2 linked regions of the Vreelandella piezotolerans genome follow. The protein of the gene in region 2 binds, or shares a complex with, the protein of the main gene of each other region. Links are inferred from orthologs where the notes say so. Each region holds a gene or a part of one and is shown on either strand. Other genes may lie near its edges.

Region 1 (4,361 bases), 2.1 Mb from region 2 along the record:
GCTCGACGATCAGGTTTTCGTTGATGTCGGCAGTCAGGTCACCGCGTTCAGGCAGAGCCTTGAAAGTGCCTTCCATCTTCTTGGCGTCGATGTCGATCCAAGCGATGTCGCCACGGTTGGCCGCAATGGTCAACGCGTTTTGAATACGGGCTTGGTTCTTCGCCTTTTCACGGATAGCGACCACGTCACCAGGCTTCACTTGGTAGGAAGCAACGTTAACGGTGCGGCCATTCACGGAAATCGCCTTGTGGCTGACCAGCTGACGCGCTTCAGAGCGAGTCGAGCCGAAGCCCATGCGGTAGACGACGTTGTCCAGTCGGGATTCGAGCAGCTGCAACAATACTTCACCGGTCGCACCTTTGAGGCGAGCGGCTTCTTTGTAGTAGTTGCGGAACTGCTTTTCGAGTACGCCATACATACGGCGTACTTTCTGCTTCTCACGAAGCTGCAAGCCGTAGTCGGAAAGACGCTGACGACGCTGGCCGTGTACACCCGGGATCTGCTCGGATTTACACTTCTTCTCGAAGGGAGTCACGCCACTCTTCAGGAAGAGATCGGTGCCTTCACGACGAGACAATTTGCACTTAGGTCCAATATAACGAGCCATGAATCTGTCTCCTTAAACGCGGCGTTTCTTAGGCGGACGGCAGCCATTGTGGGGAATGGGCGTCGCGTCTACGATGCTTTGCACGCGGAAGCCGGCGGCATTCAGTGCGCGCACGGCGGATTCACGGCCGGGACCGGGGCCTTTGACCAGCACGTCTACGTTTTTCACACCATACTCGGCTGCAGCAGTCGCTGCACGTTCGCTTGCCACTTGCGCAGCGAACGGGGTGCTCTTACGAGAACCACGAAAACCCGAACCACCGGCAGTTGCCCAAGAGAGAGCATTGCCCTGGCGGTCTGTGATCGTCACGATCGTGTTGTTAAAAGAGGCATGGATATGCGCAACGGCATCCACTACCTGCTTTTTAACCTTTTTACGGTTACTACGCGGGTTAGCCATGTTGATGTCTATTCCTGTCTATACGCTGGCTCTCTATGAAAGAGCCTGCGTGTTATTTGCGGATCGGCTTACGCGGGCCCTTACGGGTACGCGCGTTAGTCTTGGTCCGCTGACCACGCAGCGGAAGACTACGACGATGACGCAGACCACGGTAGCAGCCTAAGTCCATGAGACGCTTGATGTTAAGCGTGACATCACGACGAAGGTCGCCTTCTACGGTGAACTTACCAACTTCAGAACGCAGGGTATCCAGCTCATCGCTGGACAGGTCTACGATCTTGGCAGTCGGCGCGATACCGGCAGCAGCACAAATGTGCTTAGCGCGAGTACGGCCAATCCCGAAGATATAGGTCAGCGAGATCGCCGCATGCTTGTTGTCCGGGATATTGACGCCTGCAATACGGGCCATCAGCTTACTCCGAAATTTGAGCGGCTTGCTCGTTTAATCATCTACAAAAGGCGCAACAGCATACCCCTTTATAAGCCCTAAGGCAAGGGGTATGCCGGCACCCGCTTAATACAGCCCAGGTTTAGCCCTGACGCTGTTTGTGCCGCGGTTCGATGCAAATGACGCGAACAGCGCCATTGCGACGAATGATCTTGCAGTTACGGCACATCTTCTTTACGGAAGCTCGAACTTTCATCGTTCTCTCCAATTCGCAACGGCGCGCCTCAGCGCATGATGCCGCCGCTACCGTAGCCTTTCAGGTTGGACTTCTTCATCACTGAGTCATATTGATGCGACATGAGATGCGACTGCACCTGGGCCATGAAGTCCATGATGACCACTACCACGATCAGCAGCGACGTACCGCCAAAGAAGAACGGGACGTTCCACGCTACGATCAGGAACTGGGGCATCAGGGAAACCGCAGTGATATACAAGGCACCGAACAGAGTGAGACGCGTCATCACTTTGTCGATATAGCGAGCGGTCTGCTCGCCGGGGCGAATGCCCGGCAGGAAGGCGCCTGACTTTTTCAAATTGTCAGCCACATCCTTGGGATTGAAGACCAGCGCTGTGTAAAAGAAGCAGAAGAATACCACTGCCGCCGCGAAAAGCAAGATGTAAAGCGGTTGGCCAGGGCCTAACGCTTGTGATGCACGCTGCAACCACTCCATCCCTTCGCCAGCCCCTACCCACTGACCGATCGAAGCCGGAAAGAGAAGGATGCTAGAAGCAAAGATGGCTGGAATAACACCGGCCATGTTCACCTTCAAAGGCAAGTAGCTGCTTTGGCCTGCATACATCTTATTGCCGACTTGGCGTCGCGGATAGTTCACTTTGAGGCGGCGTTGACCGCGCTCGATGAACACCACGAACGCAACGGTGGCAATACCTAGCACTGACAGCGCTAACAGCGGAAGAACATTCCAGGCCCCTTCATTGCGAGCAAGCTCGAACGCTTGCCCCACGGCACTGGGCAGCCCAGCGACGATCCCCGCGAAGATCAGCAGCGAAATACCGTTGCCAATCCCCTTCTCGGTGATCTGCTCACCTAGCCACATCATAAACACCGCGCCCGACACGAACGTGATGATCGCAGTGAAATAGAAGCTGAAGTCAGCGCTGTAAGCGATGCCTTGGCTAGCCAGACCCACGGACATGCCGGTAGCCTGGACAAGTGCCAGTATCACCGTGCCGTAGCGGGTGTACTGGCTGATCTTGCGGCGGCCAGCCTCGCCCTCTTTCTTGAGCTGTTCAAGATGAGGGGAGACCGCAGTCATGAGCTGCATGATAATCGACGCCGATATGTAGGGCATAATGCCCAAGGCGAGGACGCTCATGCGCTCCAGGGCGCCACCCGAGAACATGTTGAACATGCCTAGGATGGTGCCCTGTTGCTCCCTAAACAAGGCAGCAAGCTGGTCAGGATTGATACCGGGAACGGGAATGTGGGCACCGATACGGTACACCACGATGGCGAGGAGCACGAAGCGCAAACGCGCCCACAGTTCACTCAGACCGCTGCCCATCGCCGGCATATTTCCTGACTTGGCCATTTAGTCCTCTACCTTGCCGCCAGCGGCTTCGATCGCTTCACGGGCACCTTTGGTGACCTTGATACCACGAACGGTAACCGCCTTGTTCAGTTCGCCAGAAAGGATGATCTTCGCGTGTTGCGTTGCATCCTTCAGCACGTTGGCTTGCTTTAAGGTTTCCATGGTGACCTCGTCACCGGCAACCTTGGCAAGCTCGGCCAGGCGGACTTCTTCAGATACCAGCGATTTAGCGGACGTGAAGCCGAACTTCGGCAGACGACGCTGCAGCGGCATCTGACCGCCTTCGAAACCTGGCTTGACGCTACCGCCGCTGCGAGATTTCTGACCTTTGTGGCCACGGCCACCGGTCTTACCAAGACCGGAACCGATACCACGACCAACGCGCTTTTCAGCGTGCTTGGAGCCCGGTGCCGGGCTCAGGGTATTGAGTTTCATGGATTACTCTCCCTCAACGCGCACAAGGTAGGTCACCTTGTGGATCATGCCGCGTACGGCAGGGGTGTCTTCCAGCTCAACCGTATGACCGATGCGACGCAGGCCCAGGCCCTTCATAGTAGCCTTGTGCTTGGGCAAAACGCCGATGGTGCTGCGGATCTGGGTAACCTTGATCGTTGCTGCCATGGTGCCTTACCCCGTGATCGCTTCGACAGACAGACCGCGTTTGGCGGCCACGTCTTCCGGTGCTTGCATGGAGGAGAGACCTTTGACAGTCGCCCGCACCACGTTAACCGGGTTGGTGGAACCGTAGCACTTGGCCAGTACATCGTGGACACCGGCCAGCTCTAGTACAGAGCGCATGGCGCCACCGGCGATGATACCGGTACCTTCGGAGGCTGGCTGCATGTACACCTTGGAAGCGCCGTGACGGGCTTTGACGGGGTACTGCAGCGTGTTGCCTGCAAGGTTGACCTTGACCATGTTGCGACGAGCTTGATCCATCGCTTTCTGGATTGCGACCGGCACTTCACGCGCCTTGCCACGACCGAAACCGACACGACCTTTACCATCACCAACGACGGTCAGTGCGGTGAAGCCGAAAATACGACCACCCTTGACCACCTTGGCGACGCGGTTGACCTGCACTAACTTCTCTTGCAGATCGCCGCTTTGCTGTTCGTTCTTCGCCATCGTAAAACCCTTTAGAATTCCAGGCCGCCTTCACGAGCGGCGTCGGCCAGAGCCTTGACGCGACCGTGATACTTAAAGCCAGCACGGTCGAAGGCCACCTGGGTGATGCCTGCTTCTTTAGCGCGCTCGGCAATCAGAGCACCGACCTTAGTAGCCGCGTCTGTGTTGCCGGTCGCACCCTCGCGCAGTGCCTTGTCCAGCGTAGAAGCACTGGCCAGCACTT
Region 2 (4,627 bases):
GCGAATGAGCGGCTGAGCACGGACGATCTCCACGCCCAACTCTTCATGCAGCTCACGTTTCAGGCCTTCTAACCCAGTTTCATAGGGGGCCAGTTTACCGCCAGGAAACTCCCATAAACCGCCGTGATCGACGTTGGAAGGCCGACGCGCGATCAGCACGTGCTTTTGATCGGCGCTGATCATTGCAGCCGCCGCAACATGAACCCGTCGTTTTACCATTACACTCATTACGTCTAATCCACTTTGTGCGCACCGCCATGCTTGCACGGCGCTATCTCGCTGCGTTAGCACGTTGCCACAGACTTAGCTGCGGTAATCCGCGTTGATGGACACATAGTCATGGGACAGATCCGAGGTCCACACAGTGGCCGCCTCGTCACCACGCCCCAAATTAATGCGAATTGTAATCTCTTCCTCGGCCATGACAGCACTGCCAGCTGCCTCGGTGTAGCTATTAGCACGGCCACCGTTCTCCACCAGTCGCACATCGCCCAAATCGATGACGACACGGCTGACATCGAACGACTCCACCGGTGCCCGCCCCACTGCCGCTAAAATACGCCCCCAGTTGGCATCGGAAGCATAAAGGGCGGTTTTGACCAGCGGCGAATGGGCCACGGTAAATGCTACGTCCAGCGCCTCTTGGCGCGTGCAGGCATCGTTCACCTGCAGGGTGATGAATTTAGTCGCCCCCTCGCCATCGCGGATGATCGACTGAGCTAGCTCGGTCATCACTCGCTGCAGTGCATTGCGGAACACGACAATATGCTCGTCGCTTTCGATACGCGCCCCCGTGCCCGTCGCTGCCAGCATGCAGGCATCGTTGGTAGAGGTATCGCTATCCACGGTGATGCAGTTGAAAGAGCGATCCACCGTTTCCCGGAGTAGCGAGGCGAGTAAGGGCTGCTCAATCGCCGCGTCGGTAACGACGAATCCCAGCATGGTCGCCATGTTGGGTTTGATCATGCCCGACCCTTTGGTAATACCGTTGATGGTCACCTGCTGGTCGCCAATCGCCACGCTAACCGTCGCGCCTTTTGCGCGAGTGTCGGTAGTAAGAATGCCTTCCCCTGCCTGCTGCCAGGCTTGACTTGAATCAGCCAACGACCCCAGCGCATTTGGCAAACCCGCCAAAAGGCGGGCCATGGGCAATGGCTCGCCAATCACGCCAGTCGAGAACGGCAGTACCTGGGTGGCGTCCACCCCGGCTTGCTCGGCCACCGCGGCGCAGCTGGCATAGGCATCCTGCAGTCCTGACTCACCCGTACCCGCATTGGCATTGCCGGTATTGATCAGCCAGTACCGGGCAGACAGACCGTTCTTTGCACACGCCTCAAGGTGTGTCTTAGCCACCACCACGGGAGCGGCACAAAACGCATTGCGCGTGAACACACCGGCGACGGTGGCCGCCTCAGGCAGCTCGATCACGACCATGTCACGGCGGTCCGGCTTCTTGATGCCCGCCTTTGCAGTCCCTAGACGCACCCCGTCAAGAGGTGGCAATTCTGGAAAGGGAAGATGTCCCACCGCCATGTTTTTCTCCTTTACGCTCGCTGACGAAAGCGCGTGATTAGCTCAATTTTCCGCAGCACTGCTTGTATTTCTTACCCGAACCACACACGCAAGGATCGTTGCGGCCTACTTTGGGATTTTCACGACGCAGCGGGCGACCGTCGGCACCGGGCGAGGCCTCGCCAGGCTCGGCATCGGGCGCATCGTGGCGGCTGGCAGCCGTGGCTTTTTCACGGGCCAGCTCTTCACGGCGCTTCTGCTCCAGCGCATCGACCTCTTCTGGCTGACGCACCTGAACGTGGCTGAGAATACGCGTGACATCGGCTTTGATGTTGGTCAACAGATGCTGGAACAGCTCGAAGGACTCGCGCTTGTACTCCTGCTTGGGGTTTTTCTGTGCATAGCCACGCAAGTGGATACCGCGACGCAAATGATCCATGGACTGCAGATGCTCTTTCCAGCGGGTATCCAGCACTTGCAGCATCACTTGTTTCTCGAAGCGACGAATCAGCGCTTCACCAGCGGACTCGATCTTCGCCTGGTACGCGTCGCGGTGCATGGTTTGCAGGCGCTCGCGCAGCTTCTCTTCACTGAAGCGCTCATCCTCGTCCGCCCACTGCACGACCGGAGCATCGAGATTGAACTCCGTTTTCAGATGCGCTTCCAGCCCAGGAAGATCCCACTGCTCAGCCAGACTTTGTGGGGGCACGTAGTCGCTAATCGCCTCCTCCATGACCTCCTCACGAATACCTAACACAGCGGCGGAGACATCGTCGGAGGCGAGAATTTCGTTACGCTGCTCATAGATGACGCGGCGCTGGTCGTTGGCGACGTCATCGTACTCCAGTAGCTGCTTACGGATATCGAAGTTACGGCCTTCGACTTTCTTCTGCGCGCGCTCGACCGCGTTAGAGACCATTTTGTGCTCGATGGCCTCGCCACGCTCGAGCCCCAACGCCTGCATCAAACGCTTCACGCGATCCGAGCCAAACAGACGCATCAGGCTATCTTCCAAGGAGAGGAAGAAGCGTGTCGAGCCAGGATCCCCCTGACGCCCGGCGCGACCGCGAAGCTGGTTATCGATACGCCGTGATTCGTGCCGCTCGGAACCCACGACGTGCAGGCCACCCGCTTCCAAGACCGCATCATGGCGCTTTTGCCATTCGGCCTTGAGCGTATCGATTTGGGCTTGACTGGGGTTTTGCAGCTTGGCTGCCTCGGCCTCCCAGTTGCCACCCAACATGATGTCCGTCCCACGCCCCGCCATGTTGGTGGCGATGGTAATGGCACCTGGTCGGCCCGCCTGGGCGATGATTTCCGCTTCGCTTTGGTGCTGTTTTGCGTTGAGCACGTTAAATTTCAAGCCTGCATTGCGCATCAGGCGTGCGAGGTACTCGGACGTTTCGATCGACGCCGTACCGACCAGCACAGGACGACCAGCCTCTGTTTCTGCCTTGACGTCTTTGATGATGGCTTCGTACTTCTCTTCGGCGCTCAGGTAGACGAGATCATTGAGATCCTTGCGCGCCAACGGACGGTTGGTAGGGATGACGATGACGTCCAGACCGTAAATTTGACGGAATTCGAACGCTTCGGTGTCCGCCGTGCCCGTCATGCCCGACAGCTTTTCATACAGACGAAAGTAGTTCTGGAAGGTAGTGGATGCCAGCGTCTGACTTTCACGCTGAACCGTCACCCCTTCTTTGGCTTCGACGGCCTGGTGCAACCCCTCGGACCAACGACGCCCAGGCATGGTACGACCGGTATGTTCGTCGACGATCACGACCTGACCTTCCGCAACGATGTAGTCCACGTCGAGGTGGTAGAGGTGACGCGCACGTAGCGCCGAGTGCATGTGCTGCAGCAAGTTGAGGTTTTGCGCAGCATAAAGCGATTCGCCCTCCCCCAGCAGCCCCTCGGCCCGCATGAGTTCTTCGACCTTATTGTGTCCTTGCTCGGTCAGTTCTACCTGTTTCTGCTTTTCGTCGAGCACGAAATCGCCGCTCACTGGCGCTTCGTCATCTTCGGAGACTTCCCCCTGCTCGAGCTGCTGAGCCAAACGATTCACGATGCCGTAGAGGTCCGTATTTTCGTCCACCGCACCGGAGATGATCAGCGGTGTGCGCGCTTCATCGATCAAGATGGAGTCGACTTCGTCCACAATGGCGTAGTGCAAACCGCGCTGGACTTTGTCTTCCAGCGAGAACGCCATGTTGTCGCGTAGGTAGTCGAAGCCAAATTCGTTATTGGTGCCGTAGGTAATATCGCATTGATACGCGTGACGCTTCTCTTCCCCCGTCTGTCCGGCGAAAATAACACCCACCGTGAGCCCTAGAAATTCATACAGGGGGCGCATCCATTCGGCATCGCGACGGGCGAGGTAGTCGTTCACGGTCACGACATGAACGCCTTTGCGAGTCAGCGCGTTCAAATAGACCGCGAGCGTGGCGACCAGGGTTTTACCTTCACCAGTCTTCATTTCGGCGATACGGCCGCGGTGTAGGGTCATACCCCCCACCATCTGCACGTCGAAATGACGCATCCCCATCACCCGCTTACTGGCCTCGCGCACCACAGCAAACGCATCGGGCAAGAGGCTGTCCAGCGTTGCCCCTTCGTCTAGACGCTGACGTAGTTCTGGAGTTTTTGCTTGAAGCTCTGCATCGCTTAGGCCCGCCAGGGTCTCTTCCAATGCATTGATGCTCTGCACACTTTTTTGCATGCGCTTGACTTCACGGTCGTTCTTGGAGCCGACCACTTTACGTAACAAATTATTAATCATGAAATTTCCAAATCATCGTGAGCGCCCCATCCAGGTACGCTCAGGTATCAGGCAAAAAGGGTGGTAATCAAGCGAGGCATTATCGAGTAGGCGGGCCACGGGGCGTCACGACATCGCTTGCGGCGACGAGCGGGAGCGCAAACCGAAGAAAAGGTAACGGGCGACGGAAGGATTGGGGCTCTCGTCGCGTTTGGCGATGAAACCAGCGGCGAAGCGCGCGCCGTTTCTTCGCGATCCAATGAGACTGCGCGCGAAGCATGGCAGGCATCCAAAAGCAGATGCAAACACCACGGTCGCTGCTTCTCAACGCGTCGGATGGGTGTAAACTAGCGG

The links.
Region 1: the proteins of secA (region 2) and secY are in contact, whole or in part, in a crystal structure (PDB 3DIN), measured with the Thermotoga maritima proteins. The link is inferred for Vreelandella piezotolerans from one-to-one orthologs. Residues at the interface, in WP_004082002.1 of Thermotoga maritima: Glu261, Ala262, Arg263, Lys300, Ala301, Arg302, Thr303, Ile304, Ile305, Leu323, Tyr324, Asp325, Pro326, Val329, Ser330, Tyr333, Ile336, Lys340, Phe345, Val349, Glu363, Phe364, Tyr374, Ser375, Gly376, Gly377, Glu393, Ile395, Thr482, Ser483; in WP_004081795.1 of Thermotoga maritima: Glu108, Gly109, Glu110, Glu111, Ala236, Glu237, Arg238, Arg239, Ile240, Thr241, Ile242, Gln243, Tyr244, Ala245, Arg246, Arg247, Val248, Thr249, Gly250, Arg251, Arg252, Val253, Tyr254, Gly256, Ala257, Ser258, Thr259, Tyr260, Leu261, Pro262.

Annotation. Positions count from the first base shown.
Region 1 is NZ_CP048602.1:218,469-222,829, reverse strand. Bases 845-3,835 are described here. They hold secY (preprotein translocase subunit SecY), read right to left. Parts: upstream 3,011-3,835; coding sequence 1,679-3,010; downstream 845-1,678. Other genes in these bases: rpsE (30S ribosomal protein S5), read right to left, coding at 3,638-3,835; rpmD (50S ribosomal protein L30), read right to left, coding at 3,449-3,631; rplO (50S ribosomal protein L15), read right to left, coding at 3,011-3,445; rpmJ (50S ribosomal protein L36), read right to left, coding at 1,537-1,650; rpsM (30S ribosomal protein S13), read right to left, coding at 1,059-1,415. In the rest of the region: rpsD (30S ribosomal protein S4), read right to left, coding at 1-607; more of rpsK, read right to left, coding at 620-844; more of rpsE, read right to left, coding at 3,836-4,138; rplR (50S ribosomal protein L18), read right to left, coding at 4,150-4,361. UniProt on the Escherichia coli protein: The central subunit of the protein translocation channel SecYEG. Consists of two halves formed by TMs 1-5 and 6-10.
Region 2 is NZ_CP048602.1:2,289,849-2,294,475, forward strand. The notes cover bases 1,371-4,627. They hold secA (preprotein translocase subunit SecA), read right to left. Parts: upstream 4,295-4,627; coding sequence 1,571-4,294; downstream 1,371-1,570. Other genes in these bases: argJ (bifunctional glutamate N-acetyltransferase/amino-acid acetyltransferase ArgJ), read right to left, coding at 1,371-1,533. Also shown: GYM47_RS10540 (Nudix family hydrolase), read right to left, coding at 1-228; more of argJ, read right to left, coding at 304-1,370. UniProt on the Escherichia coli protein: Required for protein export, interacts with the SecYEG preprotein conducting channel.